Regions from separate parts of the Cupriavidus sp. OTU4054 genome, predicted to be linked through region 2. Evidence: predicted binding sites of a transcription regulator. Region 2 holds the regulator's gene; the other holds the start of a gene.
What was found. The regulator FliA, encoded in region 2, starts transcription of late flagellar genes. The targets are predictions, from matches to a motif close to CTAAAGTTTNNNNNNNNNNNGCCGNTA.
Positions count from the first base shown of each region.

Region 1 (7,961 bases), on a different contig from region 2:
GCCGTACGGTTGCTTCGAGTAGATCCAGCGCGTGGTGCCGTCGGCGAGCTTGAACGTGTCGGTGGGCTCGCCGAACGTCTGACGCACGGTACTTTCGGGGCTGCCGACGAGCTTTTCCGCGGTCTGGATGGGCTGCAGCGTCGAGCAGCCGGCCAGCAGCAGCGCGGCCGCGGCCGCGGCGAGTGTGGCCCGGACGGCCACGTGCAGGAAAGGCGGACGCAGGAGGGGGGGACGATCTTGGGGGGCGGACATCTCTGGGCTCCGTACTTGGCAATGATGAGCATAGTGCATCCACGCTCCTCATAGCTGAGACAGATTGCGCGTCTGCATGTTCTTGAAACACGCGAGCGCGCCGAAATATTCCGTTCGATTCCCTCGATCCCCTCGATCCCCTCGATCCCGCCGCAGGCAGGCGAACTACGCGGCGGCCGAACGCAGGAAGCTCGCCCCGATCTCCTTCGCGAACTCGCCGACGAGTTCGAGTTCGGCCTCGGTCAGCCCGCCCGCGCAGCAGGTCGCGCCCCAGTCGCCGCACAGCAGCGCGACGCACCGGTTGCGCAGCTTGACCGGCGCGAGCAGCACCGAGCGTGCCTCGGGCATCGCGTCGCGATACCAGCGCGGTACGCGCTGGGCCACTTCGGCGTCGTGCGTGTCCTCGAACTGGAGCGGCCGCGGCGAGATCGTCGCGAAGTGAAAGATATCGGGCACGAACCCTTCTTCGAACGACAGCGCGTCCAGCTTTTCGCGCACGCCGTTGCCGAAACCGAGCCGCGCGTCGAAGCGCTTGGCACCGGGGTTCAGCACCATCAGGAACCCATTCTCGAAGTTGAGCGCGCGCATGACGCACTCCAGCGCGAGCGGCGCCATCTGTCCGATGGAGAGCGCCGCGCCTTCGCGGCGCACCTCTTCGAGGCCGACCCGCAACCGCTCGATGGCGTCCGCGGGCTTGCCTTCGGGCGCGGGCGCTTCGGTATCGGGGGCCTCCGCCTGCGCGATGGAGGCGCTGAGCGTTCCCGCCTGGCGGATGGCAAAACGGATATCGGCCGCATCGAGGCCCAGCACGCGTGCGTGCTCGCTCAGCAGGGCTTCCACGTCCTCGGGCGCGGCATCCCGCGTCATCGCGGCGGCCGCCTGCGAGGAAACCTGCGCCATGGCGCCGAGCCAGTCGGTGTGGGTCTCGATGACGGTCTCGGCCGTCACCGGGCGGTGGCTCATCGTATTGGCGATGAGTCCGGGCAGGCGCCATTTGACGGCGGCGGCCTCCGCGATCTCCGCGAGCGATACGCCGACCACCTCGACGCACGCATCGGTCTCGGCCATCTCTCCCGAGTCCGTCAGCGCCTGGATGCGTTCCCACTCGTCCGGGAAATAGAACACGAGCAACAGCCGGCTCATGTGGTACATCAACGTGCAGACGACCGCTTCCTCGCCTTCGTTGATGCCGCGCGCATTGCTCAGCGCGCGCGTGATCTCGCCCGCAACGAGCGCCTGCGTCATCGCGCGCGCGGCCTGCGGGCGGCTTGGCGCCACGCCGTGGAAATAGTCGAGCAGCTGCACGCCGAGCGTCAGATGGCTGATCGCCTCCACGCCGAGCACGAGGATCGCGCGCGACACCGTGGTCACCTCGCCGCCGAACGAGCGGTACATCGCCGAATTCGCAAGGCGGATGACCTTCTGCGACAGGCTGAAGTCCGACAGCACGCTCGAGGCCATTTGGCCGACGTTGAGGTCGCTATGCAGCGTCTTGAAGATGTTATCGACCGAATACTGCAGCGTGGGAAAGTCTCCCTGCTGCGCCATGCGGTTCCAGAGCGTCTCGAAGAAGGCGTCCTTTCTCATGCCTGCCCCTGCGACGGAAATACATCGGTCTGGCCGAGCTGCAGCGCGCCGGCGTGCAGCGCGCGCTCGAACTCGCCCGGCGGCAGTGCCTGCGCGTAGCGCCAGCCCTGCACCAGCGTGCAGCCCTGCGCGGACAGCAACTGCGCCTGCGCATCCGATTCCACACCCTCGGCGATTGCCACGAGACCGAGCTCGCGCGAGAGGGACATCACCGCGGACACGATGGTGCGCGCATGCGGGGAGTCCATCATGTCGCTGACGAAGCTGCGGTCGATCTTGAGCGCGGACAGCGGAAAGCGGCGCAGATAGGACAGGCTCGAATAGCCGGTGCCGAAGTCGTCCACCGCAAAGCGGATGCCCAGCGCGCGCAGTTCCGTGAGCAGCGACTCGGTCGCGGCCGGGTCGGTCATCAGCGCGCTTTCGGTGATTTCGAGCACCACGCGGTCCGGAGAGATACGGGCGTCCTGGATCGCGTTGCGCACGCTGTCGAGGAAGCCCGGATGGCGGAACTGCACCGGCGATACGTTGACGGACATGTGCTGCACGTGGATGCCCTGCGCATCCCAGCTGGCGAGCTGCGCGCAGGCGCAACGCAGCGCCCAGGCGCCGAGATGCTTGATCAGGCCGTTGTTCTCGGCCATCGGAATAAAGACGTCGGGCGGGATCGCGCCCTGGGGATGCTCCCAGCGCATCAGGGCCTCGGTCGCGCAGACCTCGCCGGTCTCGGGCCACACGATGGGCTGGTAATGGAGCAGGAATTCGCCGTTCTGCACGGCCTCGAACATGCTCTGCTCGATGCGGAACTGCTCGTCGAGCCGATGCTCGAATTCGGGCGAATACAGGCAATAGCGGTTTTTGCCGAGCGCCTTGGCCTCGTACATCGCAAGGTCGGCGCGGCGCAGCCACTGCGATTCCGTCAGCGGCATGTCGGCCGGATTTCCGGCGGGATTTCCGGCGGGAGAGGCGGTGCCGCCGAATGCGAGCCCGATGCTCGTGGTGATACGCACCTGGCAGCCGCCCAGATGGAACGGCTGGCGGCAGACGTGGATCACGCGCTCGAGAATGCGTATCGCTTCCGATTCGGAGTCGAGCCCCTCTAGCAGCAGCACGAATTCGTCGCCGCCGAGCCGCGCGACCATATTGCGCGAGCGCAGCGCGTCCTGCAGGCGCTTGCCGATTTCCTTGAGCAGCGCGTCGCCGAACTCGTGGCCGAGCGAATCGTTGACCTTCTTGAAGCCGTCCAGGTCCATCAGCGCCAGCGCGAACAGCTGGCCCGGCGTGCCGCGCGCCGAGAACTCGGCGATGCGCTTGCGCATGTAGGCACGGTTGCCGGCGCCCGTGAGCGGGTCCTGATAGGAGAGTTCGACGAGCTGGCGTTCGTTCTCGACCCAATCCGTGACGTCGTGACCGGTCAGCAGCAGTTCCGTGCGCTCCCCGGCGCGATCATCGACGCGGTCGTCGGTGCGGGTATTGGTGCGGTCATCGACGCGGTCATCGATGACACGGCGCGTGATACGCAGGTCGATCCAGCGGCTGCTGCGGATGCCGCAGACGAACCGGAAACGGTCGCGGCGCACCGTGCCGTCCTGCGCGCAGCGTTGCAGCAGCCAGGCCAGGCGCTGGCGTTCCTCGGCCGCGACGATATCGAGCACGGACACGCGCAGCAGGTATTCGCGGGGGTAGTCGAGCAGCAGCGCCGAGGACTCGGTGGCGCGACGGATGCGCCCGGCGGTCCCGGTCTGGAGGGCGAGGTCGCCCGTGGCTTCCAGCAATGCCCAGCCTTCGCGTTCGGCTGCGCGTTCTTCCGCACTCTCGCCCGACACCGCGGACAGCGCGTCGAGCGCCACGAAATCCCGATCGACGGGGTCGTGAGCCAGAGCCACATCAAACGTAATCGAGGTCATCGAGTTCCTCAGCGTGGGTTTCTCTGGTTCGCGTGCGTGGACGACATGAGTCGGGACCCGAACAAAAACACCGGACAAGAGCCAGCGTGCAACAACGCAATCTCCAGAAATCCACCAGGCTGGCGGCAACGAATGACAAGTAAGCGACCGATTCTAATACGAGGGCTTACGCTTGGCGATGTCCGCAGGTTGCCGGATGCCGGGCAGTTGGCGTTTTCGCACAACGCCCGGCGCCCATTCCATCAAACCTTGATGTCGATGTTCTGGCCGAGATGCGGGGGGTTGCTGGCTGGGGTGACCTGCGGCATGCCCTGAAGCAGGGCGGCCACGCCTGCGGCCTGCATGTCCAGCGCCTTGCGCAGCATCACCAGCGGTACGGGATTCGCCCCCGCATTGCTGGCCGCGCTGACAACGGAAGTATCCATGAGTGTCGTCCGATCGGTTGAGAAAAGCATGGGAGAGAACTCCCTGCATCGACCGTTAACGGCACGGTGGAAGTATTCCTGAGGGGAAGGGTGAAGGATTTTCGGAGGGGGTGTTCCCCCTCTCCCGAGGGGAGAGGGGGGCCGGCGGGCAGGGCGCCGGCTAGGGGCGCCGACTTACTTCGCGGCGGCGGCCGGAGCCTTCTTGTGGGCCGACGACTTCTTCTTGGCCGGCTTCGCGGCCTTGTCGTCGACCAGCGCGCTGGCCGTGTTCTGGCGCGCGCCCTGCGTGTACGGGTCGAACTTGTCGTTCTTGGCCGTATCCGGGACGTAGCCGTCCTTGTTGGTCACGCGATTGGCGTCGGGCGTGTAGCCGTCCTTGTTGCTGATGCGGTTCGGGTCCGGAACGTAGCCGTCCTTGTTGGTCGTCCGCATGTTGTAGTCATAGCGGTCGGCCGGATTGGCCGGGCCCGCCGCGTGGGCCATGCCGGTGGACAGCAGGGCGAGGGCGGCGAGGGCAACGATGGTCTTCATGGTGACTCCTGTCTAGGGTGGGGAATGCTCCCGAACCGATGCGCGCGCACGGGCTGCCCCTCAGCGTACCCTTGTGCGGAAGAAGTTTCCAGACACCCCCAAACCAAGGTATTACCGGTATTGCCCAACTAATGAGGGTTTCGATGCTGCGATGCATCAATTTCGCTTGTCGGCGATCGGCCGACTTGCCTCGGGGGCTTGCCGGGCATAAGGTTTCGGTTTTTGCAGCGCCCCCCATCCGGAGTTTCCCGAATGCCCACCTCTCTGCCCGACGACCGCAACCTGCGCATCATGTTGTGGGTCGTCGCGGTCGGCTTCTTCATGCAGACGCTCGACTCGACGATCGTCAATACCGCGCTGCCTGCGATGGCGGCGAGCCTCGGGGAGAGTCCGCTGCGGATGCAGTCGGTCATCATCGCGTACTCGCTTACGATGGCCGTGATCATTCCGGCGTCGGGCTGGCTGGCGGACAGGTTCGGCACGCGCACGATCTTCCAGGTGGCCATCGCGCTGTTCGTGCTGGGCTCGCTGCTATGCGCGTGGGCGCAATCGCTGACGGTGCTCGTGATCGCGCGCGTGGTGCAGGGCGTGGGCGGCGCGATGCTGCTGCCGGTGGGGCGGCTGTCGGTACTGCGGACGTTTCCGCGCGACCAGTATCTCCAGGCGCTGAGCTTCGTGGCGATTCCCGGGATGATCGGTCCGCTGATCGGGCCGACGCTCGGCGGCTGGCTCACGCAGACGTTCTCCTGGCACTGGATCTTCCTGATCAACGTGCCCGTGGGCGTGATCGGGGCGCTGGCGACCGTTCGCTTCATGCCCAATGCGCGCCTGCCCGGCATCGGGCCGTTCGACCTCGGCGGCTACTTCCTGCTCGCCACGGCGATGGTGACCCTGTCGTTCGCGCTCGATGGGCTGGCGGAACTGGGGTTCCAGCCGGCCGTGGTGCTGATGCTGCTGATCGCGAGTCTGGGCGCGCTGACCGTGTACGTACTGCACGCGCGACGGCGGCAGCAGCCGCTGTTTCCGCTGCGGCTGTTCCGCATCCATGCGTTCAGCGTCGGATTGCTGGGCAACCTGTTCGCGCGCATCGGCAATGGCGCGATGCCGTTCCTGATTCCGCTCACGCTGCAGGTGAGCCTGGGCTTCTCGCCCTTCGACGCGGGGCTGATGATGTTGCCGGTGACGGCCGCCGGCATGGGTGCGAAGCGGCTGGCGACGACGCTGATCGAGAAGCACGGATATCGGCGCGTGCTGATGACCAATACCGTGCTGGTCGGCATCGTGATCGCCTCGTTCGCGCTGATCGCGCCGGGACGGCCGCTTGCGCTGACGATCGTGCAGCTGGCGATCTTCGGCGCGGTCAACTCGATCCAGTTCACCGCGATGAACACCGTCACGCTCAAGGACCTCGGCGGCAATACCGCGAGCAGCGGCAACAGCATGCTGTCGATGGTGCAGATGCTCTCCATGAGCCTGGCCGTGACGTCGGCGGGCGCCTTGCTCTCGACGTTCCAGCAGGGTATCGGGCGCCATTCGGGCATGGCGGTGCTGCCCGCGTTCCACACGACGTTCCTCTGCCTCGGCGTGATCACGGCGGCATCGGCATGGATCTTCCTGCAACTCCCGCCCGAGGTGGCAAAGGGCACGCGCGAGGAGGTCAAGCAGGCCGGGGAGATCTGATCCCCGGCCCTGCCGGAAGCGTTACGGCTTCAGCAGTTCGCAGAAACGTTCCAGATCGACGTTGCCGCCGCTGATCACCACGCCGATGCGCTTGCCCTGCAGTTCGGGCTTGATCGTGAACGCGCCCGCGAGGCTTAGCGCCCCGGTCGGCTCGACGAGGATCTTCATGCGCGCGGCGAAGAGGCGCATGGCATCGATCAGTTGCGCGTCCGTGGCGGTGAGGATATCGGTGACATCGCGGCGGATGATCCCGAACGTGTAGTGGCCGAGGTGCTGGGTTTGCGCGCCGTCGGCGATGGTCTTCGGCGTCGGGATGTCCACGATCTCGCCGCTGCGGAACGAGCGCTGGCCGTCGTTGCCGGCTTCCGGCTCCACGCCGTAGATCTTGCATTGCGGCGCCAGCGCGCGCGTGGCCAGTGCCGTGCCCGACAGCAGCCCGCCGCCGCCCAGCGGCGTGAAGATGGCGTCCAGGGTCCCCACCTCCTCGAACAGTTCCTTGGCCGCGGTGCCCTGGCCCGTCAGCACGTCCGGATGGTCGTACGGCGGAATCAGCGTCATGCCGTGCTCCTCGGCCAGCTTGCGGCCGATCGCCTCGCGGTCTTCCTTGTAGCGGTCGTACATCACCACATTGCCGCCATAGCCTTTGGTCGCCGCGACCTTCGCGGCCGGTGCGTCGTGCGGCATGATGATCGTCGCCGGCATGCCGAGCAGGCGCGCGGACAGCGCGATGGCCTGCGCATGGTTGCCCGACGAGAACGCCACCACGCCGGCGCGGCGTTGCTCGGGCGTGAACTTCGAGAGGGCGTTGAAGCCGCCGCGGAACTTGAACGCGCCCATCCGTTGCAGGTTCTCGCACTTGAAGAACACTTCGGCGCCGAGCAGGTCGTTGACCGTGCGGGACGTCATGACGGGAGTCTTGTGCGCGTAGCCTTCGAGCCGTTTGGCGGCGGCTTCGATGTCGGCGTAAGTGGGCAAGGTGATATCGGTCATGGATCGAGGCAGTAGTGGAGTTACCAGGGCCATGCGATGGCGCACCCGACGCCGTCGGCCATGGCTCGTTCGTGGATCATGCGCCCGACGGTGAGGTCCTGCAATGCCAGGCCCGTCATGTCGAACACGGTGATATCGCCGGGCTGGCGCGCGAGGGACGCCTTGCCTGTCAGCAGGTCGCCGATCTCGGTGCACGCCACGCCGGGCGCCCATTGGCGCTCGCCGATCGTGACGGATTGCTCGCGGTCGTCGGCGACGACGATCGCGCGCTCGAGCACGCCGGCCGGCAGTTCGCGCTTGCCGCGCGTATCGGTACCGACCGCATTGATGTGTGTGCCGGGCTGCAAGGCATCGGCATCGAACAGTGGGCCGCGTCCCGGCGTGGCGGTGATGACGATGTCGCTGCCGGCGACCGCGCGATTGCCGTCGGTGTCGTGCGACACAGCGATACCGGCGGCCAGTGTGGCGATGGCGGCTTCGAACGCGGGGTCCGGCGTGCCGCCGTGGCTGACATAACGCACGGTGCGCAGCGAAGGCAGGCGCCGCAGCGCGAAGGCGGCCTGCACGCGCGCCTGCACGCCGGTACCGAACA
Region 1 is NZ_JASATF010000003.1:339,554-347,514, forward strand. Features, by position in the region: gene AAHB16_RS06375 (hypothetical protein) at 1-252, opposite strand, end outside; gene AAHB16_RS06380 (HDOD domain-containing protein) at 418-1,839, opposite strand; gene AAHB16_RS06385 (putative bifunctional diguanylate cyclase/phosphodiesterase) at 1,836-3,743, opposite strand; gene AAHB16_RS06390 (YjfB family protein) at 3,986-4,168, opposite strand; gene AAHB16_RS06395 (hypothetical protein) at 4,343-4,699, opposite strand; gene mdtD (multidrug transporter subunit MdtD) at 4,952-6,379, shown strand; gene AAHB16_RS06405 (threo-3-hydroxy-L-aspartate ammonia-lyase) at 6,401-7,369, opposite strand; gene AAHB16_RS06410 (ornithine cyclodeaminase family protein) at 7,390-7,961, opposite strand, start outside.
Region 1: AAHB16_RS06390 (YjfB family protein) is a predicted target of FliA. The motif match lies at 4,225-4,251, and genes of this name have one in related genera.

Region 2 (7,961 bases):
GCTGTTCGATACCGACGCGGGCACGCCGGGCGCGGGCCGCCTGCGCGAACTCGACGTCCAGGCGGTGCTGCGCATCTCCACCGCGCTGGCGAGCAATATCGTTCCCGCGCGGCTCGTCGATACGCTGATGCAGACGGCACTGGAAAGCGCGGGTGCCGAACAGGGCGTGCTCGTGCTCGTGCGCGACGGCGTGTGGCAGGTTCCCGCGCGCGCGCAAGTGGTCGATGGCGCGATCGTCGTCACGCAGGAACCCGCCGTGCTGGGGTTCGACGTGCTGCCGGTATCGATCGTGCAGGCCGTCGCGCGGACCCACGAACGCCTCGTCATCGACGACGTGCGCGATGCCAACGCGCATGCGTCCACGTATGCGCAGGACGCGTACCTCCGCCGCCATCAGCCCCGCTCGATCCTGTGCGTGCCGCTGATGCGCTACGCGACGCTCGTCGGCGTGCTGTATCTGGAGAACAACCTCGCGGCCAACGTCTTCACCGCGGCCAAGGCTGGCGTGCTCGAGGTCATTGCGTCGCAGGCGGCATTCGCGCTCGAGAACGCGCGGCTCTACGAGGCCCTGTTCGAGCAGAACGCGCAACGCACGCGGGCCGAGGCGCAGTTGCGCACGGCGCTCGACGAGCTCGAGCGCGCCAGCCGGCTCCGCGCGATGGGCGAACTCGTGGCATCCATCGTGCACGAGGTGGGACAGCCGCTGGCCGCCGTGAGCACCTCCGCCAGCGCGGCGCTGCGGTGGCTCGACCACGATCCACCCGATATCGTCGAGACGCGCCAGATGCTCGCGCATATCGGTGCGAGCGCGACACGCGCCAACGCCGTCTTCCAGAACCTGCGCGCGAAATCGCGCACGACGGCGCCCCATTTCGAGCCCATCGACCTCGGCGACGCCCTGCATGAGGCCATCACCTTCGTCGCGCGCCCGCTCGAAGCGCTCGGTGTCCTGCTGAGCCTGCATATCCCGGAGCCGCCGCTGACCGTGCATGGCGACCGCATCCAGCTCCAGCAGGTGGCCATCAACCTCCTGATGAACGGCGCCGAATCGATGGCCGGCATCCCCCGCGATGCCCGGCGGCTCTCGCTCACCTGCGTGTCCGGCACCGATGCCCGCGGCGACGCGGTCGTGCGCATCATCGTGGAGGACAGCGGGTGCGGCATCGACCCGGCCATCGCGGACCGCCTGCTCGAGCCGTTGTTCACGACCAAGCAGAATGGCATGGGCATGGGACTCGCCATCGTCAACTCGATCGTCGATGCGCACGGCGGCCTGCTCGCCTTCGTGCCGCGCGAGCACGGCGGCACGCGCGCGACGGTCTCGCTGCCCAGGCAACGGCCCGCACACCTGACGTGACCGCCGGGCGCGCTTTCTGATACCGTTGCCACTCACACCCTCACGCATTGATTCCTCTCACCATGACCCACGCACCGTCGCCCCGCCCCGCGGGGAGCATCACCCGCCGCACGGGCGGCGCGGCCGGTACGCCTGAAAAGGCGGAGGCCCGGGTAGCCTATATCGTCGATGACGACGAGCTCGTGCGCGGCGCGCTAAGCAGCCTGCTGCGATCGATCCACCTGGAAGTGCGCGCGTACGGCTCCGTCGAGGAGTTCCTGGCCGCGCCGCGCCATCCGGACGCGCCATCCTGCCTCGTGCTCGACGTGCGGCTGCGCGGACAAAGTGGACTTGCATTTCAGAAGTCACTGGCCGACAGCGGCGAATCGCATATGCCGATCGTCTTCATGACCGCCCACGGCGACATCGCGATGAGCGTCAAGGCGATGAAGGCCGGGGCCGTGGACTTCCTGGCCAAGCCCTTCCGCGACCAGGACATGATCGATGCCGTGGTATCGGCGATCGAACGCGATGCGGCGCGCCTCGAGGTCGAGCGCTCGCTCAAGGACCTGCGCGCGGGCTGGGAATCGCTGACCCCGCGCGAGCGCGAGGTGCTGGAACTCGTGGCGAAGGGACTGATGAACAAGCAGATTGCCGACGTCATGGGCATCGCGCTGATTACGGCCAAGCTTCATCGCGGGCAAGCCATGCGCAAGATGGACGCCTGCTCGGTGGCCGATCTCATGCACAAGATGCAGTTGCTCGGTCTGGGGTTCCGACCTCCCGCCTAGCGCCCTCACACTTTGGTAAGGGGTCTCCGAACCCTCGTTTGCTGGTGCGTCGCCGCGTCCCGTGGTGTCATCGCTACCGTGCCGATTGATCCATCCGATTGATCCGTTTACGGCACGAGGAGACCATCATGACATTCCATCCGGACCTGCCGGGCATGATCCTGGCCGCGCTGGCTGGCCTGGGCGCGCTCGCCGCGATGCATGCATTCGTCCAGCACATGGCGATCGTGCGGCTCGCCAAGGCCATCGAAGCGCACGGCGGCGAGGGCAGCCCGCCCGTGCTGCCCGATACGGGCGTGACCGCCGTGGCGAGGCTCGCGCGCGCGATCAACGGCTGCCGCACGCGCAATGCGCAGCGCGAGACCGAACTGCTCGAGGTGCTGGCCGCTTACGCGCATGACCTGCGTACCCCGCTTCAGCGCATGCGGCTGCGCTGCGATCTGCTCGATGACGAGGACATGCACCGCGCGATGACGCGCGATCTGATCGAGATGCGCGACCTCGTGGAGGCCAGCCTCGCCTGCGCGCGGCTGCGCCGCAGCACCACCGAACCGATGCGCCGCGTGGACGCCGACGGCCTGATCGTCCGCCTCGTCGAGGACTATCGCGATACGGGCCGCGTCGTCGAACTGCATGGCCGCGTCGGCAAACCCGTGATCACGTGCCCGCACGCGCTGCGGCGTGTGCTCGTGAACCTCATCGACAACGCGCTGCACTACGGCAGTCATGTAAGGCTGTGCGTGCGCGTGAACGCGCGAGGCCTGGAGTTTGCCGTCCAGGATTCGGGGCCGGGCATCGCGCCCGCGGAAATGGAGGCGGTGTTTGCCGCGTGGTATCGCGCGCCGGCGACGGCCACACGCGTGCCGGGCACGGGGCTGGGCCTCGCGATCGCGCGCAGACTGGCGCTGGCGATGCGTGGCGACCTGCAACTCGAGAACCGCCACGCCGGCGGTCTCGAGGCACGACTGACGCTGCCGTTAGGACAGCTCGAATGACGCTGGATCAGCGGTAGTTGACCGTGACCTCGTTGCTGCGCCCCTGCAGCGCCGGCAGGATGCCCTGTCCGGGGACGCGAAAGGCAAACACGAACCCTTTCGCCGCATCGTCGCCGCGGAATGCATCGGTCTTCCCTTCGGGCGAAGACAGCAGCACGCATCGCTCGGCATTGCAGAGATACGCCTGCAGATCGACCGGCGGCACACGCACGAAGCTGTAGCGCCATCGCACCGACGTGATCACGCCCTCCGATTGCGGCATCATGCCACTGGGCTGGATCGGCGCCGACAGCGTGCGCTGTCCGCGGCCGGTGATGGTCGGGCCGACGACGGACGCATTCCACGCGTGGCGCGATCCGAGTTCAAGCGTGGTGCGGGTCATGCCGTCGGGCGGGGCGGCAAGCGCGCCAGCCGAGGCTGCCGCGGCCAGCACGGCCGCGCAAAGAAGCGCGGGAGCAGGAGCCGGCCGCCGCATCACAGCAATCCGCGCAGCTGGTTGCGCAGGCGCGTAATGGCCTGGCTGCGGATCTGGCAGACGCGCGACTCGGTCACCTCGAGCACGGCGCCGATCTCGCGCAGGTTCAGTTCCTGGTCGTAGCACAGCGACAGCACGAGCTTCTCGCGCTCCGGCAGCTTCTCGATCGCGCGAATGAGCGCCTCGCGCATGCCGCTTTCCATCAGCACCGTGAGCGGATTCGCATCGTCGGTCACGCCGAGATGCCGGTCGAGAAAATCTTCCTCGCCCGATCGCTCGAAGTCTTCGTAGTGCAGCAGCTGGCAGCCGTACACCTCGTTGAGCAGTTGCTGATATTCCTCGAGCGGCAATTCCATTTCGGCAGCCACTTCGGAATCCACGGGCGTGCGGCCGAGCTTCTGCTCGAGGCTTCGCTGCGTGCGTTCGATGCGGCGCGTGAACTGCCGCAGGCTGCGCGACTGCCAGTCGTTCGCGCGCACCTCGTCGAGCATCGCGCCACGAATGCGCTGGCTCGCGTAGGTTTCGAAACGCGCGCCATGGTTGTCTTCGTAGCGCTTGGCCGCATCGAGCAGGCCGATCATGCCGGCCTGGATCAGGTCGTCGATCTGAACGCTGGCCGGAAGCTTGGCCGCCAGTTGCAACGCGATGCGTCGCACCAGAGGCGCATGTGTCTTGACCACGTCTGCCTGTTCGAGCTTTCCCTGAATCGTGTACATGGTGGAACTCTCGGTTAATGCTGGTTACTCTGCCGGCGCCTCGTTGTTCGAAGTACCGGCTGGCTTTTGGTCGGTCTTGTTCTTGTCGACTTCTTTCTTGACTGCTTGTTGACTGCTTGTTGACTGCTGTCGTACTTACGCGGGCATGGCGGCAGCCATGCTTCGCGATGCTGCCGCGTCCGCGCGCAGGGGCCAGCCATTGACGGCGCCGGCCATGCGACGCAACGCCGTGGTGGCCGCGGCGGCCGGAAAGGCCTCCACCACGCAGCGTCCGAGGTGCAGGCCGCGCATGACCAGCGGATCGACTGGCAACGCGCCCGCACTGCTCGCTTCCACACCGAGGTACTGGCCCGCCGTGCGCGCCAGGTTCCCGGTGATTGCCGCGACGGCTGCTTCGCTGGTCGCCATGTTGACGACCAGATGGAAGCGCCGGCACGCGTAAAGATGGTGCAGCCGCTTGATGCACGCATAAGCGGCCGTGATCGACGTGGCATCGGGCCGCATCACGATCACGAAGTTATGGGCCGCGCCCGCCAGCGGCGACAGCGAACCGTCCTGCATGGCGCGCGCGTCGATGACTACCGTGCGCACGTCGGGCAGTGCCCGGCCATCGAACCCGACGCCGGCCGCCACGCTGCCCGCCGGCAACACGGCCAGTCCGCTCGCGGGGCGTGTGCCCAGCGCTTCGGCCAGCGCCGTACGTCCGGCAAGCACGTCGGCGAGCGACGCGTTGGGCGTGGCCCCGGCCAGCCGCGTGGCGCGCGCGCCGTGCCGGTCTTCATCGACGAGCAGCACACGCTCGCCCTGGAGCGAGAGCGCGTTCGACAAGCCGAGCGCGACCGTTGTCGCACCCGCGCCGGGTTCGCTGGCCACGACCGCGATGCGCCGCGTCACGCGCGGTGCCAGCATGCGGCGCAGGCTTTCGGCCTGATCGGAACCGAGGATGGACAAGGCTTACTCTCCCATCGATGCCATTTGCATGGCATCTGCCGATTCGGCATCCATCGAACGGGCGAACTGCGTTGCGGCCAGTGCAGTCGACTGCGCGACAGGCTCGCTCGCGGGCGCGCCGGTCGCCGCCATCGAACGGCCCGGATAGTTCTCCAGCACGTCGAGCAGCGCGAGCAGACGGCCCATGCCTTCGTTCAGCACGGAACCCTGCACGGGGGCATTGACGCGCGCGAGCGCGCGGCCGGCAAGACGCGACAGGAATGCGGGCGCGGTCGGGCTCGGCGTATGCTGCAGACGCAGCGTGGTCAGGCCCAGCTGGATCGAAACGAGGTGACCATAGGTCGATGCATCGGATGCGGAGCCGTCGGCGGCGTCGCCACCCTGGCCCGCTTCCTGCGCGAAATGTTCCACCGCGTGGCGCAACGTACGGAACTGCTCCTCGGCCGCATCGGCCCAGCGCGACCAGCGCGCGACCCGCGCCGCGTCACCGGCCAGTGCGGCGTCGCAGAGCATATATTCGGTGGCGAGCATCTCGCCGGTAGCGCGATCGACCAGACGCGACACCACGAGGCAGGCCTCGATGCCGGCTTCCGAACCGTCGGTACGCACACGCGCGGCGGTACGTACCTGGCCTTCCGGCACGCGCACCATGCAGTGGCCCAGCCATTGCACGGCATCGCGGTCGCGCCACGGCTGTTCGCCAATCGCATGGAACGTCAGCGTGTCGGCGATGGTGTCGAGCTTGTTGGCCACGCCGTTGGCGATCACGCGCGTGGTCTTGCGCATGCCGGCCACCCAGCGTTCGCCGGTCTGCTGCCAGCGCGCGAGCGTGGTCGTCGTCGGCAGCGACGCATGCAGGTTGACGACCGTCCGTGCGGCGGCCAGCGTCGCGCGCACGGTGGCGGCTTCGGCTTCGGCTTCCGCCTCGGCAAGCGACTGGCGCGTACGCGACGACGGCACGAGCGTGGTGGCCAGCGGCATGCCGTCACGGTCGGCGAGCCACAGCGTCTGCTGCAGCAGTTGCGGCGCGCGGCGGCCCTGCGTGGGCAGCGTGGCGGTGCCGGTCACGGCGAGCACATAGCGTTCGCACGCGCGCGCGGCGTCGCGGCACATCGTCAGGCGGACCTGCTGCGCGGCCTGGCGCAGGGCCGGGCCACCGACCGCGCGCTGCTGCCACAGCGAGCGCGCGAGTTCGAATCCGTATTGCGCGGCGTTCAGTTCCTCGACGCAGACGCCGACCGCGTTGGCGCTGTCGGTCAGAGAACGCAGCATGTCGTCGGCACCGCCCTGCGGGGCGGCGGGCGCGCGCGCTTCATCCACGGCTGCGGCGGCCTGACGGCGCGCGGCATCGGCATCCGCGAACAGCGAGCCGCGGCGCGGCGTCAGGAACGCGCGCTCGACGAGCGCCGCACCCTGCGCGAGTTCCAGGTGCTCGGGCACGCGCTGGCCCGTCGACGCATAGAACACCGGCAGGCGATGGCGAATCACGACGTCGAGTACGGAGCCCAGGTGCGTGGCCTCGTCGAGCTTGCTGATGATGCAGCCGTCCAGGCCGGCACCCGCGTTCGGGGCGGTATCGTGACGATAGGCGTGCACGACCTCGTTGAGCGTGTCGCCATGGCTCGCGCCGTTGAGCACCAGCACGCGCTGGAGGGGGGCCTGTACGCCAGCCAGCATCGCGATCTGGTCCGACAGGCTGCGGTCGCGCTGGCTCATGCCCACCGTGTCGATGATCACGAGGTGCTTGTCCTTCATCGCATTGAGCGCGAAGCGCAGGTCGGCCGCATCCTTCACCGCGTGCACGGGCACGCCGAGAATGTCGCCATAGATGCGCAGCTGCTCGTGCGCGCCGATCCGGAAGCTATCGGTGGTCAGCAGCGCGAGCTGCTCGGGGCCATGGCGCAGCACGAAGCGCGCGGCCAGCTTGGCCGTCGTCGTGGTCTTGCCGACGCCGGTCGGGCCGATCAGCGCAAGCACGCCGCCCTGCGCGAACAGCGTGTCCTCGTCGGACAGCACCGGTACCTTGCGCGCGAGTTCCTGGCGGATCCATCCCATCGCGGCCGGGCGATCGTAGCCGACGGGCAGCTTGCTGAGCAGCGTGCGCGACAGCTGGCCGGAGAAGCCCGCGTTGACCAGCCATTCGAAGAGCGATTCGCGCAGCGGATCGCCCGCGGATACGCCTGATACGCCCGGGGCGCCGCCCGACAAACCCGCGAACTGACGCTCGAGCATCGCGCGCATCGACGCCAGCTCGCCACGCAGATCGCCAAGCTCGGCGCCGTCCTGCGGCGCGGTGGCGAGCAGCGATGCGGCGGGCTGCGCCACGACCGGCGTCGGATCGACGTACTGGATGGCGGTTGCGGAGACCGCGCCGAGATCGGCATCGCGCATGGCGACGATCTCCACGCCGCCCTCGACGGTGCGGTTGGACAGCACCACGGCGTCAGGGCCCATGGCCTCGCGCACCTTGCGCATCGCTTCGCGGCCATTCGCCGCCACAAACTTTGCCACGCTCATGTTCGTAGGTTCCTCAGGCAGCGCCGCCGATCATCGCGGTGATGCGGATATTGCGGTTGTCCGGTACTTCGGCATGCGACAGCACCTTCAGTTGCGGCAGCGTCCGGCGCAGGAAGCGCGCCATCAGCGGACGCAGCGGCGACGGCACCAGCAGCACCGGATCCAGCCCCAGTTGCTCCT
Region 2 is NZ_JASATF010000012.1:23,646-31,606, reverse strand. Features, by position in the region: gene AAHB16_RS15625 (trifunctional serine/threonine-protein kinase/ATP-binding protein/sensor histidine kinase) at 1-1,357, shown strand, start outside; gene AAHB16_RS15620 (response regulator transcription factor) at 1,420-2,127, shown strand; gene AAHB16_RS15615 (sensor histidine kinase) at 2,256-3,122, shown strand; gene AAHB16_RS15610 (flagellar protein FlhE) at 3,130-3,597, opposite strand; gene AAHB16_RS15605 (RNA polymerase sigma factor FliA) at 3,597-4,313, opposite strand; gene AAHB16_RS15600 (MinD/ParA family ATP-binding protein) at 4,449-5,264, opposite strand; gene flhF (flagellar biosynthesis protein FlhF) at 5,268-7,781, opposite strand; gene flhA (flagellar biosynthesis protein FlhA) at 7,795-7,961, opposite strand, start outside.